Streptomyces collinus Tu 365: one gene and its partner. The protein of the gene in region 2 interacts with the protein of the main gene of each other region in a pairwise test. Links are inferred from orthologs where the notes say so. Each region holds a gene or a part of one and is shown on either strand. Other genes may lie near its edges.

The links. Proteins that work in one complex are often made in the same cells at the same time.
Region 1: the proteins of pcrA (region 2) and lpdA interact in binary tests that used the Escherichia coli proteins (3 or more experiments, as listed by UniProt). The link is inferred for Streptomyces collinus Tu 365 from one-to-one orthologs.

The regions. Positions count from the first base shown.
Region 1 is NC_021985.1:2,651,678-2,659,162, forward strand. The notes cover bases 1,487-4,293. They hold lpdA (dihydrolipoyl dehydrogenase), read left to right. Parts: upstream 1,487-2,099; coding sequence 2,100-3,488; downstream 3,489-4,293. Other genes in these bases: B446_RS11375 (leucyl aminopeptidase), read left to right, coding at 1,487-1,819; sucB (2-oxoglutarate dehydrogenase, E2 component, dihydrolipoamide succinyltransferase), read left to right, coding at 3,549-4,293. Also shown: more of B446_RS11375, read left to right, coding at 281-1,486; more of sucB, read left to right, coding at 4,294-5,342; B446_RS11390 (GntR family transcriptional regulator), read left to right, coding at 5,561-6,184; aceE (pyruvate dehydrogenase (acetyl-transferring), homodimeric type), read left to right, coding at 6,466-7,485. UniProt on the Escherichia coli protein: Lipoamide dehydrogenase is a component of the glycine cleavage system as well as of the alpha-ketoacid dehydrogenase complexes.
Region 2 is NC_021985.1:5,170,838-5,178,645, forward strand. Bases 1,693-4,822 are described here. They hold pcrA (DNA helicase PcrA), read left to right. Parts: upstream 1,693-2,082; coding sequence 2,083-4,563; downstream 4,564-4,822. Other genes in these bases: B446_RS22645 (M23 family metallopeptidase), read right to left, coding at 4,652-4,822. In the rest of the region: B446_RS22630 (hypothetical protein), read left to right, coding at 132-485; B446_RS22635 (C40 family peptidase), read right to left, coding at 632-1,621; more of B446_RS22645, read right to left, coding at 4,823-6,190; B446_RS22650 (esterase/lipase family protein), read right to left, coding at 6,477-7,328; B446_RS22655 (cobalamin B12-binding domain-containing protein), read left to right, coding at 7,553-7,808. UniProt on the Escherichia coli protein: A helicase with DNA-dependent ATPase activity. Unwinds DNA duplexes with 3'-5' polarity. Translocates on single-stranded DNA with 3'-5' polarity. Initiates unwinding more efficiently from a nicked substrate than double-stranded DNA.

The DNA of each region.
Region 1 (7,485 bases), 2.5 Mb from region 2 along the record:
GCGAATCAGTGGGCGATCGGCCCACCGAACCCGATGAGTGTGGCTCAGGCCGCGGGGGCGCCGGGGTGATAAATGGCCACGACGCCACGGACAGGTGAACACCCGCAGGCATGAGCGAACGCGGGTACGCGCGTAGTCTCGTCCCGGGTGTTCGCCGACAGGGTGAAGGCCCCGGTTGCCACCCGCCCACAGTCCTGGACCTAGGGTCGGCTCTCGGGCCCGGTCGACCCACCCCTCATCGGCCACAGCAACTTCACATCGGAAGCGAGATTTCACCACCGTGACTGCTCTTACTCTCAGCACCGCCGCGGCGCCCGGCCTGCGGGCCGACGCGATCGTGATCGGTGTCGCCAAGAGCGCTGCGTCTAGGTCTGGGGACCTGGTCGTCGCCCCCGGCGCCGAGGCCGTGGACAAGGCATACGACGGCAAGCTGGCCGGCCTCCTGGAGACCCTCGGCGCCTCGGGTGCCGAGGGCGAGCTGACGAAGCTGCCCGCCCCGGCCGGCTTCAAGGCGCCGCTCGTGGTGGCGGTGGGCCTGGGCGCGGAGCCCGAGAAGGACGCCGGGTACGACGCCGAGGCGCTGCGCCGGGCCGCCGGTGTGGCCGCGCGTGCCCTCGCCGGCTGCCGCAAGGCCGCGTTCGCGCTGCCGGTGGACGGCCCCGGCGAGGTCGGCGCGATCGGCGAGGGCGTCCTGCTCGGCGCCTACGCGTTCGACACCTACAAGGACGGCGCGAAGGACGCGAAGGCCAAGAACGGCAAGGGCCCGCTCGGCGAGGCCACGCTGCTCGGCGGCAAGCCGCGCGACGCCGCCCACAAGGGCGCCGTGGCCCGGGCCGTGGCGGTGAGCGAGGAGCTGAACCGCGCCCGCGACCTGATCAACATGCCGCCGAACGACCTGACCCCGCAGGCGTTCGCCGGTGTGGCCCAGGCCGCCGCCAAGGAACACGGCATCAAGATCCAGGTGCTCGACGACAAGGCTCTGGTCAAGGGCGGCTACGGCGGCCTGCTCGGCGTCGGCGGCGGTTCCGCCGCGACCCCGCGCCTGGTCAAGCTGTCGTACTCGCACCCGAAGGCGGACAAGCACCTCGCGTTCGTCGGCAAGGGCATCACCTACGACTCGGGCGGCATCTCGCTGAAGCCGGCCGGTCACAACGAGACGATGAAGTGCGACATGAGCGGTGCCGCCGCCGTGTTCGCCGCGGTGGTCGCCGCCTCCCGTCTCGGCCTCCGGGTCAACGTCACCGGCTGGCTGGCGCTGGCCGAGAACATGCCGTCCGGCACCGCGGTGCGCCCCGGTGACGTGCTGCGCATGTACAGCGGCAAGACCGTCGAGGTGCTCAACACCGACGCCGAGGGCCGGCTGGTGCTCGCCGACGCGCTGTGGGCGGCCTCGCAGGAGAAGCCGGACGCGATCGTGGACGTGGCCACCCTCACCGGCGCGATGATGCTGGCGCTGGGCAGCCGCACCTTCGGGATCATGGCCAACGACGACTCCTTCCGCACCGCGGTGTACGAGGCCGCGGAGGAGGTCGGCGAGCCCGCGTGGCCGATGCCGCTGCCGGAACACCTGCGCAAGGGCATGGACTCCACCGTCGCCGACATCGCGAACATGGGCGAGCGGATGGGCGGCGGCCTGGTCGCCGGTCTCTTCCTGCGCGAGTTCGTGGGCGAGGGCATCACCTGGGCGCACCTGGACATCGCCGGTCCGGCGTTCAACGAGGGCGGCCCGTTCGGCTACACGCCGAAGGGCGGCACCGGTTCCGCCGTGCGCACGCTGGTCCGGCTCGCCGAGCTGACCGCCGAGGGCGACCTGGGCTGAACCGCCCGGCCCCGCCGCCCGCGCGACCGGCCACGACAGGGGCGCGGGGAGCTGTTCACGCGGCTCCCCGCGCCCCTGCGGCGTGCCCGCCTTCGTTTTCGGGGGTACGTGCCGTGTCTCACACTCAGGCCCCGCGTCTCGTACGCCTCGAACAAGTGCAAAGATGGAGCCCGGCAGGACAGGGCCCCCACCGAAGGGCCGAAGCATCAAGCGGCCGGACACCAGCCGCCCGCCGGTCACTGGAGATCGGCGCAAGGCGCACATGCATGGAGGACGTGACGTGGCGAACGACGCCAGCACCGTTTTCGACCTAGTGATCCTCGGCGGTGGTAGCGGTGGTTACGCCGCGGCCCTGCGCGGGGCGCAGCTGGGCCTGGACGTCGCCCTGATCGAGAAGGACAAGGTCGGCGGCACCTGCCTGCACCGGGGATGCATCCCCACCAAGGCCCTGCTGCACGCGGGCGAGGTCGCCGACCAGGCCCGCGAGAGCGAGCAGTTCGGCGTCAAGGCCACCTTCGAGGGCATCGACATCGCGGGCGTCCACAAGTACAAGGACGGCGTGATCTCCGGCCTGTACAAGGGCCTGCAGGGTCTCGTCGCCTCCCGCAAGGTGACGTACATCGAGGGCGAGGGCCGGCTGTCCTCCCCCACCTCCGTCGACGTGAACGGTCAGCGGATCCAGGGCCGCCACGTCCTGCTGGCGACCGGCTCCGTGCCGAAGTCGCTGCCGGGCCTGGAGATCGACGGAAACCGCATCATCTCCTCCGACCACGCCCTCGTCCTGGACCGCGTGCCGAAGTCCGCGATCATCCTGGGCGGCGGTGTCATCGGCGTCGAGTTCGCCTCGGCGTGGAAGTCCTTCGGCGCGGACGTCACGGTCGTCGAGGGCCTGAAGCACCTCGTCCCGGTCGAGGACGAGAACAGCTCGAAGCTCCTGGAGCGCGCGTTCCGCAAGCGCGGGATCAAGTTCAACCTCGGCACCTTCTTCCAGAAGGCCGAGTACACCCAGGACGGCGTCAAGGTCACCCTCGCCGACGGCAAGGAGTTCGAGGCCGAGGTCCTGCTCGTCGCCGTCGGCCGCGGCCCGGTCTCCCAGGGCCTCGGCTACGAGGAGCAGGGTGTCGCCATGGACCGCGGCTACGTCCTGGTCGACGAGTACATGCGCACCAACGTTCCCACCATCTCCGCCGTCGGTGACCTCGTCCCGACGCTCCAGCTCGCGCACGTCGGCTTCGCCGAGGGCATCCTGGTGGCGGAGCGTCTGGCCGGTCTGAAGACCGTCCCGATCGACTACGACGGTGTCCCGCGGGTGACGTACTGCCACCCGGAGGTCGCCTCCGTCGGCATCACCGAGGCCAAGGCCAAGGAGATCTACGGCGCGGACAAGGTCGTCGCTCTGAAGTACAACCTTGCGGGCAACGGAAAGAGCAAGATCCTCAACACCGCGGGCGAGATCAAGCTCGTCCAGGTGAAGGACGGCGCCGTGGTCGGCGTCCACATGGTCGGCGACCGCATGGGCGAGCAGGTGGGCGAGGCCCAGCTGATCTACAACTGGGAAGCGCTGCCGGCCGAGGTCGCCCAGCTCATCCACGCCCACCCGACGCAGAACGAGGCGCTCGGCGAGGCACACCTGGCGCTGGCCGGCAAGCCGCTGCACTCCCACGACTGACCTCCGGTCAACGGGCGCGACGACACAGACTTCCGCAATTCGTAAGGAGCAACCGAAACCATGGCGGTTTCCGTAACCCTTCCGGCGCTCGGCGAGAGCGTCACCGAGGGCACTGTCACCCGCTGGCTGAAGGCCGAGGGCGAGCGCGTCGAGGCCGACGAGCCGCTGCTCGAGGTCTCGACCGACAAGGTCGACACCGAGATCCCCTCGCCCGCCGCCGGTGTGCTGGCCTCCATCAAGGTCGCCGAGGACGAGACCGTCGAGGTCGGCGCCGAGCTGGCCGTGATCGACGACGGCACGGGCGCGCCCGCTGCCGCTCCGGCCCCCGCCGCCGCCGAGGCCCCGGCTCCGGCCGCCCCGGCCGCCCCGGCGGCCGAGGCCGCCCCCGCCCCGGCTCCGGCGCCGGAGGCACCCGCCGCGCCGGCCGCCCCGGCCGGTGGCGCCGAGGGCACGGACGTGGTCCTGCCCGCGCTCGGTGAGTCCGTCACCGAGGGCACCGTCACCCGCTGGCTGAAGTCGGTCGGCGACTCCGTCGAGGCCGACGAGCCGCTGCTCGAGGTCTCCACGGACAAGGTCGACACCGAGATCCCGGCGCCCACCTCCGGTGTGCTGCTCGAGATCGTGGTGGGCGAGGACGAGACCGCCGAGGTCGGTGCCAAGCTCGCCGTCATCGGCGCCCCCGGTGCCGCCCCGGCCGCCGCTCCGGCTCCGGCCGCCCCGGCCCCCGCCGCCGCCCCGGCCCCCGCCGCCGCCCCGGCCCCCGCCGCCGCTCCGGCTCCGGCTCCCGCCGCGCCTGCCGCTCCGGCCCCGGCTCCGGCCCCCGTGGCCGCCGCCCCGGCCCCGGCCGCTCCGGCGCCCGCCCCGGCTCCGGTCACCCCGGCGGCCGCGCCCACCTCGCCGACCGCCACCCAGGCGACCGACGAGGGCGCCTACGTGACCCCGCTGGTGCGCAAGCTCGCCGCCGAGAACGGCGTCGACCTGGCCGCCGTCAAGGGCACCGGCGTCGGCGGCCGTATCCGCAAGCAGGACGTCCTCGCGGCCGCCGAGGCCGCGAAGGCCGCCGCGGCCCCGGCTCCGTCCGCTGCCGCCGCCCCGGCCGCCAGGAAGGCGGCGCCCGCGCTGGAGGTCTCCTCGCTGCGCGGCCAGACCGTGAAGATGCCGCGGATCCGCAAGGTCATCGGCGACAACATGGTCAAGGCGCTGCACGAGCAGGCCCAGCTGTCGTCGGTCGTCGAGGTGGACGTCACGCGTCTGATGCGCCTGCGCGCCCAGGCCAAGGACTCCTTCGCCGCGCGCGAGGGCGTCAAGCTCTCCCCGATGCCGTTCTTCGTGAAGGCGGCGGCCCAGGCGCTGAAGGCCCACGCGGTCGTCAACGCCAAGATCAACGAGGCCGAGGGCACGATCACCTACTTCGACACCGAGAACGTCGGTATCGCGGTGGACTCCGAGAAGGGCCTGATGACCCCGGTCATCAAGCACGCCGGCGACCTCAACATCGCGGGCATCGCCAAGGCCACGGCGGAGCTGGCCGGCAAGGTCCGCGCCAACAAGATCACCCCGGACGAGCTGTCCGGCGCGACCTTCACCATCTCCAACACCGGTTCGCGCGGCGCGCTGTTCGACACGATCATCGTGCCGCCGGGCCAGGTCGCGATCCTCGGCATCGGTGCCACGGTCAAGCGTCCGGCCGTCATCGAGACCGAGGAGGGCACGGTCATCGGCGTCCGCGACATGACCTACCTGACGCTCTCCTACGACCACCGCCTGGTCGACGGCGCCGACGCGGCCCGTTACCTGACGGCCGTCAAGGCGATCCTGGAGGCGGGCGAGTTCGAGGTCGAGCTGGGCCTCTGATCGCTCATCAGGTCGCACGACGCCCCGCCCGGGACTTCCCGGGCGGGGCGTCGTCTTCGTGGCGGGGGCGGCCGGAACCTCCCGGGGCGCCGGGCGCCGAACCCTCGCTCACGCCGTGTAAGTCTCGTCTCACCTGCGCCAAAGCACCCCCGCACGCCCTACCCGCGGAGCGAACCCGCCGTATTGTCTAAACGTCAGCCCTTCCCGAAGGAGCCCCCATGACCGCGCCCGTCGTCCACTCGCTGCGCGAACAGATCCGCGAGCACATCGTGGAGGGAATCGTCAGCGGGCGCTGGCAGCCGGGTGAGCGGATCGTGGAGCGGCGGATCGCCACCGAGCTGGAGGTCAGCCAGACCCCGGTGCGCGAGGCGCTGCGCGAGCTGGAGTCGCTGCGGCTGATCGAGTCGGCCCCCAACAAGGGCGTCCGGGTGCGGAACCTGACCGCGGCCGACCTGGAGGAGAGCTACCCGGTCCGGGCGGGCCTGGAGGCCATCGCGGCGGAGCTGGCGGCGGAGCGCCTCGCCGAGGACTGCTCGGCCCTGGAGCCGCACGTCCTGGCCCTCTACGAGGCCGACCGCGCCGCCGACGGCACCGGCCAGGTGCGCCACACGGTGGGCTTCCACCGGGAGCTGGTGCGCGCGGCGGACAACTCGGTGCTCCTGCACACCTGGGAGGGCCTCGGCATCGAGGTCTTCACGGCCCTGTCCATCCGCTGGCTGGGCACGGTCCAGCAGTCGTACGCGGAGGAGCACGAGGAGCTGGTGCAGGCTTTCAAGCGCCGGGACCCGCGGATCCCGGAGCTGGTGAAGGCGCATGTGCTGGGCTGCGCCCCGCGTCCCTGACGCGCCCGGGCACCCTTGGCACGCAGCCGAGCAGACCAGCGCTCACCTGCGGAAACCCTGATCGAACACGACACCGGGTGCCCATGTCGAAGGCACCCGGTGCCGACTTTCTCGAAATCAAGAGGTTTTCGACCTCAACCCTTTGATCGATCATCGATCAGGGAGTTACAGTCTCCGACGGACTTCCACCGAAGTCTCCCTGCCCTGTCCTGCCAAAGACCTAGGGCACCCCCGAACCCTTGACGATGAGGGAACCCCCTTCGACTGAGGAAGGCGGCGACATGACCGACCCCAACGCCATCCAGCCGAGCGCGCTCGACCAGCTCCCGGACCGCGACCCGGAGGAGACCGCCGAATGGCAGGCCTCCCTGGACGCCGTCGCGCGGGAGGCCGGGCCGCACCGCGCCGCGTACCTGATGCGGCGCACGCTGGAACGCGCCGAGGCGGGCGGCATCGCGCTGCCGAAGCTCCTCGAGACCGACTACGTCAACACCATCCCCACCTCCGCGGAGCCGGGCCTGCCCGGTGACCCGGAGATGGAGGCCCGGATCACCGCCTGGAACCGCTGGAACGCGGCCGCCATGGTGACCCGCGGTGCCAAGCACGGCGTCGGCGGCCACATCGCCACCTTCGCCTCCGCCGCCTGGCTGTACGAGACCGGCTTCAACCACTTCTTCAAGGGCAAGGAGGGCGACGGCTCCGGCGACCAGCTGTACATCCAGGGCCACGCCTCCCCCGGCATCTACGCCCGCGCCTTCCTCGACGGCCGCCTGAACGAGGCGCACCTGGACAACTTCCGCCAGGAGGCCGGCGGCAACGGCCTGCCGTCGTACCCGCACCCGCGCCGGCTGCCCTGGCTCTGGGAGTTCCCGACCGTCTCCATGGGCCTCGGCCCGCTGTCGGCGATCTACCAGGCGCGCTTCAACCGCTACCTCACCAGCCGCGGCATCAAGGACGTCTCCGCCTCGCACGTGTGGGCCTTCCTCGGCGACGGCGAGATGGACGAGCCGGAGTCGACGGCGGCCATCGCACTGGCCGCGCGTGAGGAACTGGACAACCTCACGTTCGTCATCAACTGCAACCTGCAGCGCCTCGACGGCCCGGTCCGCGCCAACTTCAAGATCGTGCAGGAGCTGGAGGCCCAGTTCCGCGGCGCCGGCTGGAACGTCGTCAAGACGCTGTGGGGCACCGCCTGGGACGAGCTGTTCCAGCTCGACACCACCGGCGCGCTCGTACGCCGGCTGCGCGAGGTACCGGACGCCCAGGTCCAGACGTACCAGACGCGCAGCGCCGCCTACATC
Region 2 (7,808 bases):
GATCGATGCGCGGATTGCGGGACATCAGGGAGCGCTGTGGTGCTATGGGGCGCATATATGCAAGATCCGTCCGTGGGCACGCACGGGCCCGGTGACGGCGGGTCCAGGGCCCCTCATTAGGCTCCGGGCTCATGGACGTACTCATCCATCTCCTCGTCGGCCTGCACATCATCGGCATCGCCGCGCTGCTCGGCGGTTTCCTCACCCAGATGAAGGCGATGGGCCGCGGCACGGCCCGCTTCGTCCCCGGGATGCTGCACGGCGCCTTCACCATGCTGGTCACCGGTGTGGCCCTGGTCGGGCTCAACGAGGCCGACGGCCACCACGTCAACACCGTCAAGATCGGCGTGAAGCTGGCCCTGCTGATCGTCATCCTCAGTCTGGTCTACGTGCAGCGCGACGAGGAGAAGGTGGACAAGCGCGTCTTCGGCCTGGTCGGCCTGCTGACCACGGCGAACATCTTCATCGCCGTGCTGTGGACGTGAGGCGTCCCCGCCGAGCCGGGGGCGCGGCGCTCAGCGCCGGGCCCTGATCCCGGCCACCGCCACTCACACCAGTCGTCGTTCCACAGGTAAAAAAGAGGACGTCCGTGCGTCCGCGCGTCCGGGGTGTCCGGACGCGCGGCGGCGCGTCAGGCGGGGCGGACCACGCTGTGGACGACCGAGTCGCCGACGTGGCGGACGGACTCCTCGCGGACGTACGCGCCGGGCCCCGGCGCGTGGATCATCGTCCCGTCCCCCGTGCACAGACCCACATGGCTCAGGTCGTCGCGGAAGAAGACCAGGTCACCGGGGCGCGCGTCGGCGAGCGGGACCGTCGTGCCCACGGCGGCCTGGGCACGGGCGGTGCGCGGCAGGGTGACGCCGGCGGCCTTCCAGGCGGCCCGGGTGAGACCGGCGCAGTCGTAGGAGCCGGGCCCGCTGGCCCCGTTCACGTACGGCTTGCCGATCTGGCCGCGGGCGAAGGTGATCGCCAGATCGGCCCGGGTCGCCCGCACGCCGGGCGGACTCGGGACCGCGTCCGGAGCCGCCGGGGCCGGGTCCTGCGGAGCGGTCAGCCGGGACATCAGCTCACGGGAGGCGGCGAGCTTGCGCTGGACGGCGGCCTTGGCGGTCTTCGGGTCGTACGCCGACACGGCGGCCGTGGCGGCCTCATGCCGCTGGACGCCGGCTCGGGCGTGCTCGGGGGCGTGCGCCGGGGCGTCCGGGGCCTCGGCGCCCGTGTCGGTGCTCCTCGCGGTCTCCCGCCGCTTCTTCACCGTCGACGCCAGCCGGTCCATCAGCCGGGTCTGGTCGAAGTAGTCCGGCGGGCGCCGGTCGTGCTCCGGCTCCTGCGGACCGTCGCCGAACGCCACCTTCCCGCGCAGGGAGTCGAGGCGGCCCCGCTGCCGTGCGGTCCGTTCCGGGGTGTCCACGGACGGTTCGGCCGGGGACTCGGCCCGCCGGTAGAACTCGTCGATCTTCTTCTCGATCTCCTCCACGCTCGGCCCGCCGTCGTCGGCGGGGGCCGCCTCGGCCGTCTGGGACAGGACGGCCACGGAGGTGAGCGCTGCGGTGGCGAGAGCGGGGGTGCGCAGACCCGGTCCACTTCCGCCGGGTCGCGGCTTGCGGTGCGACGCCAAGGGTGGCGACTCCTTCCAACGTGCCGCCTACCGGGTTAGCTGTCGGGTTCGGGCGGGTGGTTCGGAAGGGTTGCCCTACGGTGTCGTCCCGGTCGGGAGTCGGCCGATTCACCCCAGGATCGGTGGGTCCCCGGCTCCGGCCGCGCGAAGGCGTACCGGACTCGGCGGAGGCCGCGACGCCCGGCGACGTTCGCCGGAAGGGGTGCGTGCGGCCTGACGGCAACTTAGCCAACTCGTGTGACTCCTGTGAAGGTTGGTGTGCCTTATGTCCGATACATTTCCGTGACCTGGCGCCGGTTTCACACCGGTGTGACAGGGCGCTCTCGCAGCGTGAGGGCCATGTCGGCGTCCTCGGCGCGACGGCCGGGCGCGGTGCGCCGTGTCCGGTTGCGGCCCCCGCGCGGGCCGGGTTTCCGGGGCGGGATCCGGTTGTCGGTGCGGCGCCCTAAACTCGTAGAGCGATGAGCAGCCTCTTTGACGACAGCTTCCTGGCGGACCTCCAGGCCCCTCGCGGGCACGAGGAGGAGCACCCGCCGCCGCCCGAGGACGATCACGCGCCGGAGCCCGTTCCGGACGATCTGTTCGGCGGGAAGTTCGACGTGCCGCCGGACCGTGACGCCCACTACCGCGACGGAGCCCCCCGCCCCGCGCTCGACGCGGCCGCCCTCCTCGACGGGCTGAACGAGAACCAGCGCGCGGCCGTCGTCCACGCCGGCTCACCGCTGCTCATCGTCGCCGGCGCGGGCTCGGGCAAGACCCGGGTGCTCACCCACCGCATCGCCCACCTGCTCGCCGAGCGGCACGTGCACCCCGGCCAGATCCTCGCGATCACCTTCACGAACAAGGCCGCGGGCGAGATGAAGGAGCGCGTGGAGCAGCTCGTCGGCCCGCGCGCGAACGCGATGTGGGTCATGACCTTCCACAGCGCGTGCGTGCGGATCCTGCGGCGCGAGTCGAAGAGGCTGGGCTTCACCTCGTCCTTCTCGATCTACGACGCCGCCGACAGCAAGCGCCTGATGGCCCTGGTCTGCCGGGACCTCGACCTCGACCCCAAGCGGTTCCCGCCCAAGTCCTTCAGCGCCAAGATCAGCAACCTCAAGAACGAGCTGATCGACGAGGAGGACTTCGCCGCCCAGGCCACCGACGGCTTCGAGAAGACCCTCGCGCAGGCCTACGCGCTCTACCAGTCGCGGCTGCGCGAGGCCAACGCGCTCGACTTCGACGACCTGATCATGACGACGGTCAACCTGCTGCGCGCCTTCCCGGACGTCGCCGAGCACTACCGCCGCCGCTTCCGGCACGTCCTGGTCGACGAGTACCAGGACACCAACCACGCCCAGTACGCGCTGGTGCGCGAACTCGTCGGCACCGCCGAGCACCCGGTGGACGTGCCGCCGGGCGAGGCCGACCTGCCGCCCGCCGAACTCTGCGTGGTCGGTGACGCGGACCAGTCGATCTACGCCTTCCGCGGCGCGACCATCCGCAACATCCTCCAGTTCGAGGAGGACTACCCGGACGCCACGACGATCCTGCTGGAGCAGAACTACCGCTCCACCCAGACGATCCTCTCGGCGGCCAACGCGGTCATCGAGCGCAACGAGTCCCGCCGTCCGAAGAACCTGTGGACCAACGCCGGCCAGGGCGCGCGGATCACCGGCTACGTGGCGGACACCGAGCACGACGAGGCCCAGTTCGTCGCCGACGAGATAGACCGCCTCACCGACGCGGGCGAGGCGAAGGCCGGGGACGTCGCCGTCTTCTACCGCACCAACGCCCAGTCCCGTGTCTTCGAAGAGGTCTTCATCCGTGTCGGCCTGCCCTACAAGGTCGTCGGCGGTGTGCGCTTCTACGAGCGCAAGGAGGTCCGCGACGTCCTGGCCTACCTGCGGGTCCTCGCCAACCCCGAGGACTCGGTGCCGCTGCGCCGCATCCTCAACGTCCCCAAGCGGGGCATCGGCGACCGCGCGGAGGCGATGATCGACGCCCTCGCCCAGCGCGAGAAGATCAGCTTCCCGCAGGCGCTGAAGCGGGTGGACGAGGCGTACGGCATGGCCGCGCGGTCGACGAACGCCGTCAGGCGGTTCAACGTGCTGATGGAGGACCTCCGCACGATCGTGGAGTCCGGCGCCGGACCGGCCACGGTCCTGGAGGCGATACTGGAACGCACCGGCTACCTGGCCGAGTTGCAGGCGTCCACCGACCCGCAGGACGAGACCCGCATCGAGAACCTCCAGGAACTCGCGGCCGTGGCCCTGGAGTTCGAGCAGGAGCGCGGCGAGGGCGAGACCGGCACGCTGGCCGACTTCCTGGAGCAGGTCGCGCTGGTCGCCGACTCCGACCAGATCCCGGACGAGGAGGACGGCGCCGGCGTCATCACCCTGATGACCCTCCACACCGCCAAGGGGCTGGAGTTCCCGGTCGTCTTCCTGACCGGCATGGAGGACGGCGTCTTCCCGCACATGCGCGCCCTCGGCCAGACCAAGGAGCTGGAGGAGGAGCGGCGCCTGGCCTACGTCGGCATCACGCGCGCCCGTGAGCGGCTCTACCTCACGCGTTCGGCGATGCGCAGCGCCTGGGGGCAGCCCTCGTACAACCCGCCCTCCCGCTTCCTCGAGGAGATCCCGACCGCCCACCTGGAGTGGAAGCGGACGGGCGCTCCGGCGCCGCGGTCCGCCGCGCCGGTCTCCGGGATCGCGGCCTCGCTCTCCTCGTCCCGGTCCCGCTCCTCGGCGGCCGGCGCGTCCGGGTTCGCCACCCGGCGGGCCGCCGAGAAGCCGGCCGTGTCCCTCGCCGTCGGCGACCGGGTCACCCACGACCAGTTCGGGCTCGGCACAGTCGTCGCGGTCTCGGGCGTGGAGGACAAGGCCCAGGCGACGATCGACTTCGGGGACGGCAAGCCGAAGCGGCTGCTGCTGCGGTACGCGCCGGTGGAGAAGCTGTAGACACCTCGAGCCCCGCCGGACCGGCGGGGCTCGAAGGTCAGGTCGATTCAGGCCGGACCACGTCGGATCGGCCCGGATCAGGTTCGGATCAGGTCGGGTCGAGACCGTGGCTGCGCAGCCACGGCAGGGGGTCTATGGCCGCCCCGCCCGCGGGCCGGACCTCGAAGTGCAGGTGCGGGCCGGTGGAGTTGCCCGAGTTGCCCGAGAAGGCGATCGGCTGGCCGGCCTTGACGCTCGTGCCGGAGGCGACGCGGTAGCTGGAGAGGTGGCAGTACCAGGTCTCCGTGCCGTCCTTCGCCGTCACGATCATCATGTTGCCGTAGGCGCTGTTCCACTTCGTGGAGACGACGCCGTCGACGGCGGACATGACGGTGGTGCCGTACGAGACCGGGAAGTCGATGCCCGTGTGCACGGACATCCAGTTCACACCGGCCTGGCCGAAGTAGGCGCTGAGCCCGCGCTGCGCGACCGGCAGCGCGAACTTGGGGCGCAGCCGCTCCTTGAGCGCGGCCTGGGCGGCCGCCTTCTTCTGCTGGAGTTCCTGCTGCGCCTTAAGGTCGATGCGGTCCTGCGTACGGCTGGCCCGGTCGGCGAAGTCGTCGGCCCCGGCGGAGAGCGTGCGGAGCTGGGCGTCCAGCTTGCTGTTGGCGACGGACGGTTTCACCGCGTGCGCGTCCAGGGCGGTGGTGGTGGTGTTGCTGCCGCCGTCGCCCGTCAGACCGCCGACGGAGGCGGCCGCGATCCCGGCCACCCCCATCACACAGGCCGAGGGCACGGCGATGGTCAGCAGCGCGGAGCGCTTGGGGGGCGTACGGCGCCGGGAGCGCGCGGCGCCGCGCGAGCCCGCGCGGGACGCCGGGGCCGGAGTCGTCTCCTCCTGGTCGTCGAGCAGGTCGGACACGGCGGGCAGTTCGCCCGTGGAGCCCGGCTCGTCGTCCTCGGTGGCCGTGTCGTCCGGTGTGCCGAGGTGGCCGGCTTCGCCGTAGGCGGTGTCCTCGTAGGACGCATGCTCGAAGGCGGTGGTCGCCTGCGCTTCGCCGACCTGCTCGAACGTGGCCGTGGCCTGCTGGTCGAACGGTTCGGCAAGCTGCTCGTGCGCCGCGGCCGTGCCGTCGGAGTTCCACTGCGTGGCGTCGTAGGCACCCGTGTCGAACGCCTGGGCGTTCCAGTCCCACTGCTGGGTGGGCTCGGCGACGGCGGACCGGCCGTCGTGGCCCGGCTGTCCGGCCTGCGCCCAGGCGCCGGCGTCCCACTGGCCGCTGACGTCGTGCCCGGTGGCCTGTGCGGGAACCGTCCAGGCGGTGCTGTCGTAGGTGCCGGAGTCGTAGGCCGTGTGGTGCTGGGCCGGGTACGAGTCGTAGCCCGGGGTGTGGCCGGTGCCGGTGCCCCACTGGGTGGCGGCGTAGGTGTGCTGGTCGCCGTCCGGGAGGCTGCCGAAGAGCGGGTCGCCCGCGAAGGTTCCGGTGCCGGTGGAACCGGCCGTGAAACCGGTGGCGTCGTGTCCGCCGTACGTGGTGAAGTCGCCGTAGTGGGCTTCCTGGGTCCCGTACGGCGCGTAGTGCGTGGCGGAGGCGTCGGAAGCCGGGGCCGGGGTGGTCGTACTCCCCGACGGGTGACGGTCGTTCACCAACTTCTCTTTCGCCTCGACAACAGGGGCTGCCAGAGCAGTGCGGCGACTGTACCCGGCGGTATGCGGGCGCGACAATCTTCGGCTGGTTTCGCGTTGGCCGGAAACGGGCAATCGCCCGTGTTTCGGGGGACGGCGGACGCGAGTTTGGCTTTGTGTTCGAAATGCGTTCGATGATGGGTGACGGTGGGTCACCTGTGGGACGGCTGTGTCGCCTGCCGTGAGGTCCGGCGAACCACCCGTTCGCCCGTCCGGGCGCCCGGCCGGAGCCGCTCCCGGGGTGCCGTCAGGCCACCGTCAGGCCGCCCGCGACCGTCTCCTCGGCCCGCGCGGCCTCCAGGGCCTCGCGTATCCCGGCCGCGACGGCCGGGTGCACCGGCAGGGCCAGGTGCCCGATCCCGGTCACGCGCACGTTCAGCGCGTCCAGGTCGGGATGGTCGACGCAGGCGGCCTCCAGCGGATCCATCACGGAGTCCAGGTCGCTCCAGAAGCTGACGAAGCGGGTGCGGCAGCCGGGCGCGGGCCGGGCCAGCTCCTCGATCACCTCGGAGCCCGGACGCATCTGCCGCACGATCGGATGCGCGCTGGCCAGCGGCACGGCCCGGGTGCCGGAGTGCGGGGTGCCCAGCGTGACCAACGTGCGCACCCTCAGGTCACCGCCCAGACACTGCACGTAATAACGCGCGATCAGACCGCCGAGGCTGTGGCCCACGATGTCCACGCGGTCACTGCCCGTGCGGGCGCAGATCTCCTCGATGTGCCGGCCCAGCAGTTCGGCGGCGGTCCGGATGTCGCAGGTCAGCGGGGAGTAGTTCAGCGACTCGACGCGCTGCCCGCCGTTGCGGACCAGACTGCGGCGCAGCAGGACGAAGACGGAGCGGTTGTCGATGAACCCGTGCAGCAGCACCACCGGCGGGCCCGGGCGGGCGGGCAGTCGCGTCGTGCCCTCCCCGGCGGCCAGCGGGGCGCAGCGGCGTTCCTGGACCAGGCCGGTCGGATACAGCAGCAGGTGGCCGGCCAGGATCGCGGCCTCCAGCGCGGTCGCCTTGAACAGTGTCATGGAGAGGTCGACCAGTCTGCCGGGCCACAGGCGCCGGTAGAACGGGAGGAAGAGCGGAAGTACCCCGGTGACCTTCATTGGCCGACCTCCTGTCGGCACCCGGGGGACGGCTCGGTCCCCCGTGTGCCCTCATGTCCCACCGTGTGATTTCCCCCTCTGTCCGCACCGTAAAACCGCCGGTTGCGCGATGCTGGAGATAACGTTCGTTCACTTGCCCACGGGTGGCGGAACGTGCCAGATATGCGGTACTTGTCGGTACGAGCGGAAGCGGTCGCTTCCGTGGTCGCTTGATGGAGGCAGTGATGGGTGTGGCAGCCGGTCCGATCCGCGTGGTGGTGGCGAAGCCGGGGCTCGACGGCCACGATCGCGGGGCCAAGGTCATCGCGCGGGCGCTGCGCGACGGAGGTATGGAGGTCATCTACACCGGCCTGCACCAGACGCCGGAGCAGATCGTCGACACCGCCATCCAGGAGGACGCCGACGCGATCGGCCTGTCCATCCTCTCCGGTGCCCACAACACCCTCTTCGCCGCCGTCATCGACCTCCTCAAGGAGCGCG